DNA from 4 places in the Streptomyces sp. NPDC079141 genome. Region 3 is predicted to be linked to each of the others. Evidence: riboswitches for the same ligand, from Rfam matches in the RefSeq annotation. Region 3 holds a riboswitch; each other region holds the start of a gene.

Region 1 (3,389 bases), on a different contig from region 3:
TTCCGTCAGCACAGTGCTCCCATCTCACCACCGATGGGAGGGAAAAGCTGATCGTGACAGGGGAGTTGGGAGCGGCGGGAGGGGCGGCGGAGGACGCCGTGGTCGTCCGGTTCGCGCTGAGTCGCAGGGGCGTCCTGTCCGTATTCTCTGATCATGGCCGCACCCATCGCATATTCACTCATCGCCACCGATCTGGACGGAACGCTGCTCCGAGGCGACGACACGCTCTCCGACCGGTCGCTCGGCGCGCTCGCGCGGGTGGCGGCGGCCGGTGCCCGGCATTTGGTGGTGACGGGTCGGCCGGCGCCGAGAGTACGGCCGTTGCTGGACGACCTCGGCAGCACGGGGCTCGCGGTGTGCGGGCAGGGCGCGCAGGTGTACGACGCCGGCGCGGACCGGCTGCTGTGGTCCGTCACCCTGGACCGGGAGCTGGCCGAAACCGCGCTCGGCAAGATCGAGGCCGAGGTCGGGCAGGTGTACGCGGCGGTCGACCAGGACGGAGTCGACGGGCTCACGCTCATCGAGCCCGGCTATCTGATGCCGCACCCCACGCTGCCCGCGGTACGGGTGGGGCGCCGTGACGACCTGTGGTGCGAGCCGATCAGCAAGGTGCTGCTGCGCCATCCCGACCTGTCCGACGACCAGTTGGCGGCGACGGCGCGTTCGGTGGTCGGTTCCCTCGCGACCGTCACCATGTCCGGCCCCGGGACCGTCGAACTTCAGCCATGCGGCATCACCAAGGCGACGGGGCTCGCGCTGGCCGCCGAGTATCTGGGGCTCGGCCCGGACCGGACGATCGCCTTCGGCGACATGCCCAACGACATCCCGATGTTCGACTGGGCGGCCCACGGCGTCGCCATGGCCAACGCCCACCCCGAACTCAAGGCGGTCGCCGACGAGGTCACGCTGTCGAACGAGGACGACGGCATCGCCGTCGTCCTCGAAAGACTCTTTCCCCAGGCCTGGGACAGGCCTTAGTAGGCGCCCCACACGTTGTCGATCGAGCCGTACCGCTGGGCGGCGTAGTTGCAGGCGGCGGTGATGTTCGCGACCGGGTCGTAGGGGTCGTAGGACGTGCCGGACACGTGGTACGCCTGGAAGGTCGGGTCGATGACCTGGAGCAGGCCCTTGGACGGGGTGCCCGCGGCGGCGTTGGAGTCCCAGTTGTTGATCGCGTACTGGTTGCCGGAGGACTCCCGCATGACGTTGCGGTAGATGCCGTCGTACGTGCCGGGGATCCCGTTCTGGGCCATGACCTGGAGGGATGCCCGGATCCAGCCGTCGAGGTTGTTGGCGTACCCCAGCGAGGCGGCGGTGGTGACGGTCGGGGTGGCCGCGGAGGCGCTGGTCGCGCCGATGAAGGGCAGCGCGAGCACGGCGGCTCCGGTGCCGAGGACGGCGAGCTTACGGGCGACGCGGCTGGTGCGACGGTGCTGAGCGGCAGCAGGCATGGCGAAGTTCCTCTCCGTCGCCTGCGAGGTGAGCTGTCGGGTTCGGGCGGGAGCTGCCCGGCCGCGCACATGAAGGGCGCGACTTCACCCCAAGCCGTACCGGTGTGTCCGAAGACGCCCGGTCCGGCGACTTACCTGGGTCCCCCGCTCCTGCCGTACGAAGATCTCGGTGGAGCCGGGCGGCGGCAGGATTCGGCGTCCGCCCGACAGGCCGGGAACGTATGCGAGAGCACATGTCCGGAACAAGTACCGGATTCACATATCGAGCGGTTTGATCTTTGCGCAACGGATGCGTGGTGGTTGAACCTTTGCGGTCGCCAAGCCTCAACTGACGGCCCGCAAAGGGTCGTACGGCGAAGCCTGTGTGACGCCTGTGCGGGTGCGGGCGTGAGTCAACTCACGCGCATGCGGAAGCATCCCGAATCGGGCAAAAAGGCTATTCGTCCCCTAAGTGGCAGTCAGCCCGCCGTCCGTGGAATCCGCTTCTCCCACGTCCGGTGGAAGACCACCTCTCCGCCCTCCGTGCAGATCACCTCGCTGGAGGTGACGAAGTCCGTCGCCTCGCAGGTGAGCTCCGAACGGGTCCGGACGGTCGTGTCCCACGCGAGTTCCGGGCGGTGCAGCCGGATCGACCACTCCGAGCGGGCCCGGGCGGACAGGGGATCGGAGCCGCGGATCGTGTACGTCTCCAGCGCGTCCTCGGTGAACTCAAGACCGTCCGGGTACACGCGCGTGCCGCCGTTGCGCGGGTCGACCTCCAGCCGCCACTCGTCCTTGGCCACGTCACGCACGACCAGCCGCTCGGGGCGCGGTTCGTCCAGGGTGATCGGGTAGTTCACGCCGATGGGCTCGGCCTGTTCCGGCTCCTCGAATGCCACGCTCGAAGAGGCCTCACGCGCGCGTACCGGCAGTTCCAGGAAGCTGCCCGCGGGGTCCAGGGTGAAGCCCGCCGCCGACTCCGGCTGCGGCCAGATCCACGGCCAGTACGCCGAGGACACCGCGAGCCGGATGCGGTGGCCGGCCGGGAAGGCATGGCCGATGCCGTTCAGCTCGAAGGAGACGTCCTGAGTGGCGCCCGGCTCCCACGGCACCGCCCGGTCGCGGCCGAGGCGGGCGGAGAGGTTCAGCACCCCGCGCGTGACCAGCGTCGAGGAGCCGTCGGGGGCCACGTCGCACACCCGGGCGATCACCTGCCCGCGCGGCACCTCCGAGGTCAGCCGCAGCCGCACCCGCGGTCTGCCCAGCGCCCAGGTCTCCTGGCCCACCGCGAACTCGAAGCAGGCCGAGCGCGCGTCCTCCTCCCGCTGGTCGGGCGGCAGATCGGCGTCGTTCCCGGACGGCAGGAAGCGACCGGCGTCGAGGCCGGTCTGCATCGGCGAGCGGACGAGCGCGGGGGCGCCCTGGAGGGCGTACGTCACGGTCCGCACGTTCGGGGAGGGCCAGGCGGGCTCGCCGACCCAGCGGCCCGGCAGGGTGTCGTAGACCGTGGCCGGCGGGTGGGAGTCGCTGACGTAGGAGCGCAGGAGGGGTTCCCGCATCGCCCCGGTGTCGGTGCCCTTCAGCCAGTGGTCCCACCAGCGCAGGGTCTCCTGGAGGAAGCCGATCGCCGGGCCGGGCGGCAGGCCGCGGTCGGGGTACTGGTGCGACCAGGGCCCGATCAGGCCGCGCACCCGGTCGGCGGGCAGGTGTTCGACGAGCCGGAGCACCGTGTCGCGGTACGGGTCGTGCCAGCCGCCCACCGCCAGGACGGCCGCGTCGATCGCGCCGTAGTCCTCGCGGACGCTGCCGTGCCGCCAGTAGTCGTCCCGGGTCTGGTGGCCGAGCCAGGTGTGCAGGAACGGTTCGAGCGTCTCCAGGCGCTTGAGCCACATGTCGCGCCAGCTCCCGCCGACGTACCTCGGGTCGGGCGGCCGGGAGGCGAAGGCCAGCAGGGTGGCG
Region 2 (3,389 bases), on a different contig from region 3:
CCTCGGAGAAGGACTCCGCGCCGATCGGGGCGATCATGAACTCCTGGATGTCCACGTTGGAGTCGGCGTGCGAGCCGCCGTTCAGGATGTTCATCATCGGCACCGGCAGCAGGTGCGCGTTCGGGCCGCCCAGGTAGCGGAAGAGCGGGAGGTCGCTGGCCTCGGAGGCGGCGTGGGCGACGGCGAGCGAGACGCCGAGGATGGCGTTGGCGCCGAGGGAGCCCTTGTTGTCGGTGGCGTCCAGGTCGAACATCGCCTGGTCGATCAGGCGCTGCTCGGTGGCGTCGTAGCCGACCAGCTCGGGGCCGATCTGCTCGATGACGGCCAGGACGGCCTTCTCGACACCCTTGCCCTGGTAGCGGTTCGGGTCACCGTCGCGGAGCTCGATGGCCTCGAAGGCGCCGGTGGAAGCGCCGGACGGAACGGCGGCACGACCCGTGCTGCCGTCGTCGAGGCCGACCTCGACCTCGACCGTGGGGTTGCCTCGGGAGTCCAGGATTTCCCGGGCTACGACGACGTCGATGGACGGCACGAGCATCTCCTTCTTGGGATGTGACGCTGGAAGTGCGGGGCACGTGAGCCTTGCGACTAGAGCCTAACCGCCTCCGGGACATCGGCCAGCCGACCGACCGTCCCGTGGACAAGGACAGACGGTACCTATTGTTTCCCGACGGAACAAAGGGTCGATGCCCTTAACTATGGGTGACCTGCAGAAAGACGGGTGGGAAAAGAAGACCCCGCCCCGGTGCGTACGGGGGAATACGCACCGAAGCGGGGAGCCCGTGGGGACGGGGGGTGACCCTCACGAGGCCTTCATTGTGAAGGACACGTCTATGAGGGCACTGTGGTTCGGCTACGGGACTACTTGAGGTGCAGCTGCTGACCGGGGTAGATCAGGTCGGCGTCCTCGACGATGTCCTTGTTCAGCTTGAAGAGCTTCTCCCAGCCGCCCTTGACGTCGTGCTCCTCGGCGATGGTGCTGAGGGTGTCGCCGGCGACGACCTTGTACTCGCCGTCACCCTTCTTGACCTTCTTGCCGGTCGGGGTGGTGACGGTCTTCTTGGCGGCCGGACGCTCGGTGGAGCGGGAGGCCGGCTGCTCGGTCTCACGCGTCGTGGGGGCCGTCGTGGTGGTCTCCGAGGAGCCGCTGGAGCTGCCGGTGTACGAGGCGCTCGACAGGCCCACGCCACAGGACGGCCAGGCGCCCTTGCCCTGGCCCGCGAGGACCTTCTCGGCGATCTCGATCTGCTGCGCCTTGCTGGCCTGGTCGGCGGTGGAGGCGTACTGCGTGCCGCCGTACGCGGCCCAGGTGGAGGCCGAGAACTGGAGGCCGCCGTAGTAGCCGTTGCCGGTGTTGATGGACCAGTTGCCGCCGGACTCGCACTGGGCGACGGCGTCCCACTCGGAGGCGGTGGCGGCGGAGGCGTTGCCGGCCGCCATCAGCGGGGCGGCCACGGCGGCGCCGGTGACACCGGCGATGGCGATGGCGCGGGTGGCCTTGGACGGACGACGGTGCTTGCCCTTGCCGGAAAACAGCATGGATCGATCCCCTCACCGACGCCTGCGAGGTGAGCTGTCGGGTTCGGGCCGGTTGAGTGCCCGGACGCGCAACGGTCGGTGCGCGACTTCACCCCAAGCCGGATCCAGCTCAACTGCTGGGCCCGGCACTTACCTTGGGTCCCCCGCTCCTGCCTACGGCGCATGACGCGACGACTGTTCCCGTACGGCCACCGGCAGGATTCGGCGTGCGGCAGTCGGGGCCCGCTGCTGCGAGCGGTCATGACCGTAGACACGCGATCCGCGGAATTTCAAAGACGATCAGGGCTTCTGAGACTCATCCCACACTTTCGCCAAAACGGACATTCAGTGCGAAGCGTGACGCGAACTCCCGCTACTTTTCGCCCGGTTCGACCCCTACTTCGAGGGTCTGACCGGGGATGATGAGGTCGGGGTCAGTGCCGACGGTCGCCTTGTTCTCGGCATAGAGGCCGCGCCATCCGCCGTTGAGGTCAAGGGAGTCGGCGATGCCCGTGAGGCTGTCCCCGTTGCGGACGGTGTACGAGCCGTCGGCGGCGTCGCGCGCGACCGCGTCGCCGCGGGAGGCGTGCCGGCCGGCGGAGTCCGCACGGTCGTCGGTGGTTTCCTCGTCGGCGCTGTCGCCGCGGTGGCGGCCCGTGCCGGTGTCGATGAGGGCGGAATCACCCTCACCCTGACCCGAGTTGTCCGAGTTGTCGCCCTCGGTCCCGTCTGTGGATTCGCTGTCGGATTCCTGGGAGTCACCGGATTCGGTGGACTCCTCGGACTCGGCGGACTTCGAAGGCTTGGCGGACTTGTCGGACTTGGCCGAGTTGTCCGATGCGTCGACCGAAGGCGATTCGGTGGACGAGCCGTCGATCGAGTCGAGCAGACCGGAGGAACCGGAGGAGTCCGACGAATCGGAAGAGTCGGATGAACCGGTCGAACCGGTCGCGTCTTCCGCGACGCCCGTGTCGACGTCGACCGAACCCGACTTCTCGTCAAGGCCGGAGAGGGGGCCGCAGGTGGGCCAGGCCGCGAGGCCCTGGTCCGCGAGGATCCGCTCGGCGACCGCTATCTGCTGGGAGCGGCTGGCCAGGTCGGCGCTGGCCGCGTACGTCGTACCGCCGTACTCCTCCCAGTTCTCCTGGGTGACCTGAAGGCCGCCGTAGTAGCCGTTGCCGCTGTTCTCGCTCCAGGAGCCGCCGCTCTCGCACTCCGCGACCCGGTCCCAGGTGTTGCCCTCGGCGGCGCTTGCGCCCGTGGCGCCGAGGAGCGGGATGGCGATGGCGGAGCCGGTCACTCCGGCCGCGACGATGAGAGCCGGGGCCTGGCGGGGGCGACGGTGACGACCGTTCCCGGAGAGCATGCGGGGGCCTTTCGCGAGACAGCAGAGATCGGCGCGGCGGGTGACACGAGGGGCCGCGCTGACGAGTGAACGTATCGGCAGACGATCACTTGTCACAAGTTAATGCCGCGCAGATCACGTGAAGATCACAGACTTGAGGGCGTGTCACCTTCACCTCGGGCGTGGACAGTCACCCGGTCGAGATGCCGCTCGGCGTGAACTCGACCGGCAGTGTGCGCAGTCCGCGCATGATGAGGCCGCCGCGCCAGCGCAGCTCGGCCGGATCCGCCGCGAGCCGGAGATCCGGGAGCCGGGTGAGGAGGGTCGCCAGCGCGGTCTGGCCCTCCAGGCGGGCGAGCGGGGCGCCGAGGCAGTAGTGGATGCCGTGGCCGTAGCCGAGATGCTGGTTGTCGCGGCGGGAGAGGTCCAGGGTGTCGGGGTCGGCGAACCGCTCCGGGTCCCGGTCGGCGGCGGCGAGGACGACGAGGACGGGGTCGCCGGCGGCGATGTCCTGCCCGCCGATGGT
Region 3 (3,389 bases):
CGGCGACCGGCAGCGCTGGCGGCGTGTCCTGCTGCCGCTGTCCGGGCTGCTGCTCGCCATGGGCATGCACGCGATGTGGAACGGCTCGTCCACGTTCGGGCCGTACGGCTTCTTCGCCGTGTACGCGGCGATCATGGTGCCGGCCTTCGGGCTGCTGACCTGGCTGGTGATCTGGACGCGGCAGCGCGAGCTGCGCACCGTGCGGGAGGAGCTGCCCGCCTACGCCGTCGCCGGGTGGCTGACGCCGGGCGAGCCGTTCGCGCTGGCCTCGATGCGGGCGCGGCGCCTGGCCCGGCAGTACGCGCGGCGCCACGCCGGGAAGCGGGCGGCGCGGGAGGTGGCGCAGTACGAGGCGTACGCGACCTCCCTGGCGTTCCTGCGGCACCGGGGGCGTCGCGGACGCGCGGGCGCCGACTTCGTCGTACGGGAACGGGAGCTGCTGCACGAGCTGTGGCGGCGCCGGGAGATCGCCCGCCCGGCCCTCGACCACGCCGCCCGGGTCAGCGCGCCGCCGGTGGCCGCACCGCCCTGGCCGGTGCACGGCGTGCACGGCGTGTACGGGTATCCGGCGCAGCCCGCCTACCCCGCGCAGCCTGCGTACCCCGCCTATCCCGCGTACAACCCGTACCGGTCGTAGGACAGCTCACCGGCCGTGCCACGCGAAACCGGCAGCCCTGACGTCGGGGGGTGAGCGTCAGGACTGCCGGGGTTCAGTGAGCGCGTGCGTTCAGGGGGTGAGGCCCTTGCTGCGCAGCCAGGCCAGCGGGTCGATGCCGGAGGTGGAGCCCTCGGGGTGGACCTCCATGTGCAGGTGCGCCCCGGTCACGTTGCCGGTCGCGCCGACGCGGCCGATGACGTCGCCCGTGGTGACCTTCTGCCCGACGCTGACGCTGATCGACGACTGGTGGGCGTACCAGATCTCGGTGCCGTCCTCCAGGGTGAGCACCGTCTTGTAGCCGTAGGAGCCGTCCCAGCCGGCCGAGGTGATCGTGCCGGTGTGCACGGCCTTGATGAGCGTGCCCGTGGGCGCCGCGAAGTCGAGGCCGGTGTGGTACCCGGAGGACCACAGCGAGCCGGCCTGACCGAAGGTCGAGGTGATCGTGTACGAGGAGGTCGGCAGCGCGAACTGCTTGGCGAGGGCGGCGAGGCGCTCGGCCTCGGCCTTCTCGCGGGCCTCCTCCTCGGCCTTGGCCTTGGCGGCGGCGGCCTTGGCCTCCGCCTCCTTCTCGGCCTTCTCCGCGGCTTCGGCGGCGGCCTTCTCGGCGGCAGCGGCGGCGGCCTCGGCGGCCTTGGTGTCGACCTGGTCCTGCTGCTGCTCGGCCTGGGCGATGATCCGGGCGCGCAGCGCCTCACCGGCGTCGGCGGCGCCCTGGTCGGTGTCGGTGGAGGTGACGCCGATGTTGCTGAGCGGGGTGGCCTCGGTCGCGGGGGCCTCGTCCGCGGAGTCGTTGATCAGCGGCAGGTCGGGCATGGTGATCGCGACCGGCGGCTTGCCGGACTGCGCGCTGGCCATGCCGCCCGCGCCGACGGCGGCTATGACGCCGACGCCGAGAACCGTGGAGCTGCGGGCGAGTCCCCCGCCGCGCTGCTTGGCGACCCGGTGCTTGCCGCGTACCGGGCGAATGGATTCCGCGGTCGGGTTCCACTCCTCCCACGGGCCCTCGTCGGTGCGGTAGCCGCCGTAGCCGAAGGTGTCGTCACTTCGCTGGCTCGGCACGAACGGGGCTTCAGGGGCAGGGCGGTTGGACGCCACGTGGGCGTGCTCCTTTCCTTCCTTCTCGCCTACCGGGTTAGCTGACGGGTTCGGAGCAGGAAGGTCTCCTACGCGCGTATATCAGCCGCTTCCGCATGGCTGACTACGCCCGATTCACCCCAAGTTGGTGGTTCCCCGGTTCCCTTGCAGGATTCGGCGCGTGCGCACGGAGCCGACTCTTGTGACGGCTGGGACGACCGCGCTGCGTTATCGAACGTTAATAGACCCGGGGCTCGGATTCCAAGCCGTTCCACTTGATCGTTAACGTTTTCAGCCTGGACTTTCGGGTCACCGGGGGTCTAAATCGGGCGAGTTGGCCAAGGCTCAGGAGCCACACAGGTAATGACGGTATGTCAGTTGTTATGCGGAGGGCGCCCACGCGATCACCCCCGGTGACAACGATCAAGGGCGGCGTACGGCCAGCAGTGCCATGTCGTCCGTCATGCCGCCCCCGGAGTGCAGGCGCACCTCATCGGCGAGGGTGGCAAGAAGTGTGCGGAGCTCGGGGAAGGTGCGGCCGGTGAGCCGCTGCTGGGGGTCGTAGAAGGCACCGTGCCGGTCGCGGGCCTCGGACAGGCCGTCGGTGTAGAGCAACAGGGTGGCGCCGGCCGGGAAGACGGCCTCCGCCGCGCGGTCGGGCCAGCTGCCGAGGTCGCCCATGCCGAGCGGCAGGGCGGGCTCCGGGGCCGGCAGCGGGCGCAGGGTGCCGTCGGCGTACAGCAGCAGCGGGGGCGGGTGGCCGCGGTTGACGATCCGTACGGCCCCCTCGCCGTGCGGGATCTCGGCGAGGACGGCGGTGGTGAACCCCTCGAAGGCGTCGGTGCCCTCGCGCCGGGTGCCCTCGCGCGCCAGCGCCCGCTCCAGCCGCTGCGCGACCCCTTCCAGGCTCGCCTCCTGCTCGGCGGCCTCCCGGAAGGCCCCGATGACTACGGCGACGGCGGCCACCGCGCCCATCCCCTTGCCGCGCACATCGCCGACCACGAGCCGTACGCCGTACGGGCTGTCCTGCACCGCGTACAGATCGCCGCCGATGAACGCGTCCGCCTGCGCGGCCTCGTAGCAGGCCGCGATGTCGAAGCCGCCGATCCGTTCGACGGGCCGGGGCAGGACGGCGCGCTGGGCGGCCTCGGCGATCTCGCGGGCGGAGGCGAGCCGTTCGTCACTGCGGCGCACGAGCTGGTTGATGAGGACGGCCAGGACGGAGACCGTCGCCACGGTGACCAGCTCGGTGACCGCCTCGACCTCGAAGACGATGTCGAACCTGATGTGCACCGCGAGAACGACCAGGATCGACAGGACACCCGTGAGCACGGTGCCGCGGCGGGAGAAGAGCGGGGCGGCGACCAGGGGCGCCGCGGTGAAGAAGGGGGCCGCTGAGAAGGTCTCCGGGGTGGTGTAGTCGTAGACGGCCCCGCCGACGATCAGCAGGGCGGGCAGCAGCCGGACGAAGGTACGGGCGTACGAGATCCGCCGCCGCTCGCCGGGGCCGGGGCCGGCGTCCTCGGCGAGGGTGCCGGCATAGGGCGCCTCCTCGTCCACGTCACCACCAGGCCGCACCAGTCGTCTCCCACCATGCACGCCCGCCCTCGGCGGTCACCGTCCCGTCCGTCCAGGGTTCACGGAGCGGGGGCGGGGG
Region 4 (3,389 bases), on a different contig from region 3:
AGGGGGTTCCCCATGACCCGACCGTCCGCACCGTCCGCACCGTCCGCCCGCTACGTCCTGCCCGAGTTCACGGAACGCACCAGCTACGGGAGCCGGACGATGGATCCGTACTCGAAGCTGCTGGAGGAGCGGATCGTCTTCCTCGGGACGCAGGTCGACGACGCCTCGGCGAACGACGTGATGGCGCAGTTCATGTATCTGGAGCACAAGGACCCGGACCGGGAGATCTCCCTGTACGTCAACTCTCCCGGCGGCTCGTTCAGCGCCATGTCCGCGATCTACGACACCATGCAGTACGTCGCCTGCGACGTGGAGACGATCCTGCTGGGGCAGGCCGGGCCGACCGCCGCGGTGCTGCTGGCCGCGGGCACTCCGGGCAAGCGGTACGCGCTGCCCGACGCGCGCGTGGTGATCAGCCAGCCCGCGCTGCCGGAGCCGGTGCAGGGTCAGGCGAGCGACCTGGCCATCCAGGCGGACGAACTGACGCGCATCCGGACCCGCCTGGAGGAGATGCTCGTACGCCACACCGGGCGCAGCCCGGAGCAGGTGAGCGCGGACATCGAGCGGGACAAGGTGCTGAACGCGCAAGAGGCGCTGGAGTACGGGCTCGTGGACGGCATCATCCCCAGCCGCAAGGCCTCCCGCCCCGCCCCCGGCGCGAGGTGAGCCGCGGATGCTGCCACCGGAGCTGCCGCCCCTGCCCGCACTCACGCGCGCGGAGGGCGAGTTGATCGACCGTTACCTCGATGTGGTCGACCTGCTCGGCAGGATCAACCCCGCGCACCACGGGGACACCTACCGCGGACTGCGCGCCGCCCAGGCCCTGGTGAGCAGGGCGGCCGAGCTGCGGGACGCGCTGACGCTGATGCACCAGCGCGGCGAGACCGAGCTGCACGCCCCCACGCTGGCGCGTGCGCTGCGGGTGCTGGACGGCGAGCGCCGCACCGCTCGCGTCACCGTGCCCCCACGCCCCGACAGTTGACGGGGCGCGACTCCGGTCCGGAGCGTCCGGCGAGCTGACGAGACGTCCGGACCGGAGTCGAAACGGACCAAAAGAGGTACCCCCTTTCGGCGTAGTCGCCCGTCCTCTTGCAGGCCCGTCAAGGTTGCGCAACGCGCGTAGCCCCGCGGCGGAATTGGTCGTTCCGGTGCTGGTCCGGGCATCCCCAGCACCCTCGACAGTCATTCGAACAGCCCAGTGTCCACCCGAACGGGTGAGTGGTGACTAACACCACAAATCCTCGGTTCTGTTGGGCTTTTCGGACATCCGTGAGTCAAGATCCCTGTCTGACGACAAGCCCCCGCCGCAGCGGCGGGGCGGTCCGGGCGGACGCCGAGTCCTGCCGCCGCCCGGATGACCGAGTCGACAGGAGTGGATCGGCAGGAGTGGAGGACCCAAGCATGACGGGTCGCCGGCACGGACGACTGTCCGGACCGAGCAGCCCTTGGGGTGAAGCCGCGGCAACGCGGCCGGGCCACTTCGCCAGCCCGAATCCGACAGGTCATCCTTCACAGGCGGCTGACGAAGGGTTGCGCATGACTGCGCTCAATCGTGTCCCGTCGCTGATGGCCCGGGCCGGTACGGCCTCGGCACTGACCATCGCCGCCGTGGGCGGCTCGATCGTGGCCCCCGGCTTCGCCGCCGAAGCAGAGGCGGCCACACCGGCGACGAAGGCACTCCAGGTCGCGGAGTCCAAGAAGGGCTCCCCCTACAAGTACGGCGCCACCGGTCCACGCCGCTTCGACTGCTCCGGGCTCACGCTGTACTCGTACAAGAAGGCGGGCAAGAGCCTGCCGCGCACAGCGGCCCAGCAGTACAACAAGACCCGCCACATCACCGCCAAGAACCGCAAGGCCGGCGACCTGGTGTTCTTCCACTCGGGATCGAACGTCTACCACGTCGGTATCTACGCCGGGAAGGGGAAGATCTGGCACGCCCCCAAGACCGGGGATGTGGTGCGTCTGCAGAAGATCTGGACCAGCAGCGTCTGGTACGGCCGGGTGAGCTGACCGGCGCCCGAGGGACGGCGGCGACCTGACCCGCCGCCGTCCCGACGGGCCCTCATACCACCGTCTCCAGGAGCAGCGCCGCCCCCAGAGCCGTCAGCGCGGTGCCCGTGACGGCCTCGACGACCCGGGCGGCACGCGGCCGGCGCAGCCACCGGCCCAGCCGGTCCACCAGCAGGGCCACCGCCGGGAACCACAGCAGGGCGAACACCACCACGATCAGTGCCAGCAGCAGCGTCCGGGGCAGCGCGGGAGCGCCCGCGGGCACGAACTGCGGCAGCAGGCTCAGGAAGGTGATCGGCGCCTTGGGGTTCAGGGCGTTGGTGACGAACCCCTGCCGCAACGGACGCGCGGCCGGCGGCGCCTCGTCGGGTGCGATGGTCCGCGGCCGGCGCAGATCCAGCAGGGTCCGGGCGCCCAGGTACAACACATAGGCGCCGCCGAGCAGTTGGAGCGTCCGGAACAGCGCGGGCACGGCGGTCAGCACGGCGGCGACCCCGGCCACCGCCAGTGCCGTGTGCAGCAGCAGCCCGCCCGCGATGCCGAGCGCGCAGGCGATGCCGGCCCGGCGTGAGACCAGGGCGTTGCGTACGACGACGGTGAAGTCGGCGCCGGGCATGGCGACCATGCCGGCCGCGACCCCGGTGAAGGCGATGAGCTGTCCGTCCATGACGCCAGCCTGCCGCGCCGGAGCCTTCAGCAGGTATTACGAGTATTCTGGGTCTTCCTTAAGCAATGCTTTAGGCAGGACGCCATGTACGACCCCACACGGCTCGCCGCGCTGGTCGCCGTCGCGGAGGCCGGCTCCATCACCCGGGCCGCGGAACGCCTCGGCTACACCCCGCCCGCGCTCTCCCAGCAACTGGCCAAGCTGGAGCGGGAGGCGGGCACCACCCTGCTGGTCCGCCACCACCGCGGCACGCGGCTGACCGGGGCGGGCGAGCTGCTGGTGGCCCGGGCCCGCCGGGTGCTGGACGAGCTGGAGCAGGCGCGGCACGAACTGGCCCGGCTGACCGGGCTGTCCGGCGGCACGCTCCGGCTCGGCACCTTCCAGACCGCGGGCGTGCATCTGCTGCCGCCGGTGCTGAGCGCGTTCCGCCGGGCCCATCCGGACGTGGAACTGACCGTCGCCAACCATGAACCGCCGGCCGGGGTCGCCGCGGTGGCCGCCGGTGAGATCGATCTGGCGCTGACCCACACCTATGAGCCGGCCGAGCCGGTGCCGCTGCCGGCCTCCGTCACTCTGGAGCCGCTGCTGGTGGAGGAGTTGGTCCTGGTGACCGCCCCCGGCCATGTCCTCGCCTCGGGCGGCGCACGGCTCCCGCTGGCCGAGCTCGCCGGGCAGCCCCTGATCAGCATGGCGCCGGACCATCCGGCCCGGC

What was found. A riboswitch is a leader RNA that binds a small molecule or an ion and turns the genes downstream of it on or off. The one in region 3 is predicted to bind cyclic di-AMP.
Region 1: another riboswitch for cyclic di-AMP. It lies ahead of AB0Q90_RS22900 (transglycosylase SLT domain-containing protein); the one in region 3 lies ahead of AB0Q90_RS41475 (M23 family metallopeptidase).
Region 2: another riboswitch for cyclic di-AMP. It lies ahead of AB0Q90_RS37625 (transglycosylase family protein); the one in region 3 lies ahead of AB0Q90_RS41475 (M23 family metallopeptidase).
Region 4: another riboswitch for cyclic di-AMP. It lies ahead of AB0Q90_RS10410 (C40 family peptidase); the one in region 3 lies ahead of AB0Q90_RS41475 (M23 family metallopeptidase).

The regions. Positions count from the first base shown of each region.
Region 1 covers NZ_JBFBLP010000008.1:178,059-181,447, forward strand. The annotation lists gene AB0Q90_RS22895 (HAD family hydrolase) at 154-978, shown strand; gene AB0Q90_RS22900 (transglycosylase SLT domain-containing protein) at 975-1,451, opposite strand; cyclic di-AMP (ydaO/yuaA leader) riboswitch at 1,457-1,659, opposite strand; gene AB0Q90_RS22905 (CocE/NonD family hydrolase) at 1,910-3,389, opposite strand, start outside.
Region 2 covers NZ_JBFBLP010000022.1:47,980-51,368, reverse strand. The annotation lists gene eno (phosphopyruvate hydratase) at 1-538, opposite strand, end outside; gene AB0Q90_RS37625 (transglycosylase family protein) at 862-1,539, opposite strand; cyclic di-AMP (ydaO/yuaA leader) riboswitch at 1,544-1,710, opposite strand; gene AB0Q90_RS37620 (transglycosylase family protein) at 1,892-2,884, opposite strand; gene AB0Q90_RS37615 (cytochrome P450) at 3,054-3,389, opposite strand, start outside.
Region 3 covers NZ_JBFBLP010000033.1:8,374-11,762, reverse strand. The annotation lists gene AB0Q90_RS41480 (PrsW family intramembrane metalloprotease) at 1-637, shown strand, start outside; gene AB0Q90_RS41475 (M23 family metallopeptidase) at 728-1,753, opposite strand; cyclic di-AMP (ydaO/yuaA leader) riboswitch at 1,765-1,922, opposite strand; gene AB0Q90_RS41470 (PP2C family protein-serine/threonine phosphatase) at 2,156-3,220, opposite strand.
Region 4 covers NZ_JBFBLP010000003.1:155,329-158,717, reverse strand. The annotation lists gene AB0Q90_RS10420 (ATP-dependent Clp protease proteolytic subunit) at 13-666, shown strand; gene AB0Q90_RS10415 (hypothetical protein) at 674-982, shown strand; cyclic di-AMP (ydaO/yuaA leader) riboswitch at 1,347-1,533, shown strand; gene AB0Q90_RS10410 (C40 family peptidase) at 1,537-2,010, shown strand; gene AB0Q90_RS10405 (LysE family translocator) at 2,063-2,677, opposite strand; gene AB0Q90_RS10400 (LysR family transcriptional regulator) at 2,762-3,389, shown strand, end outside.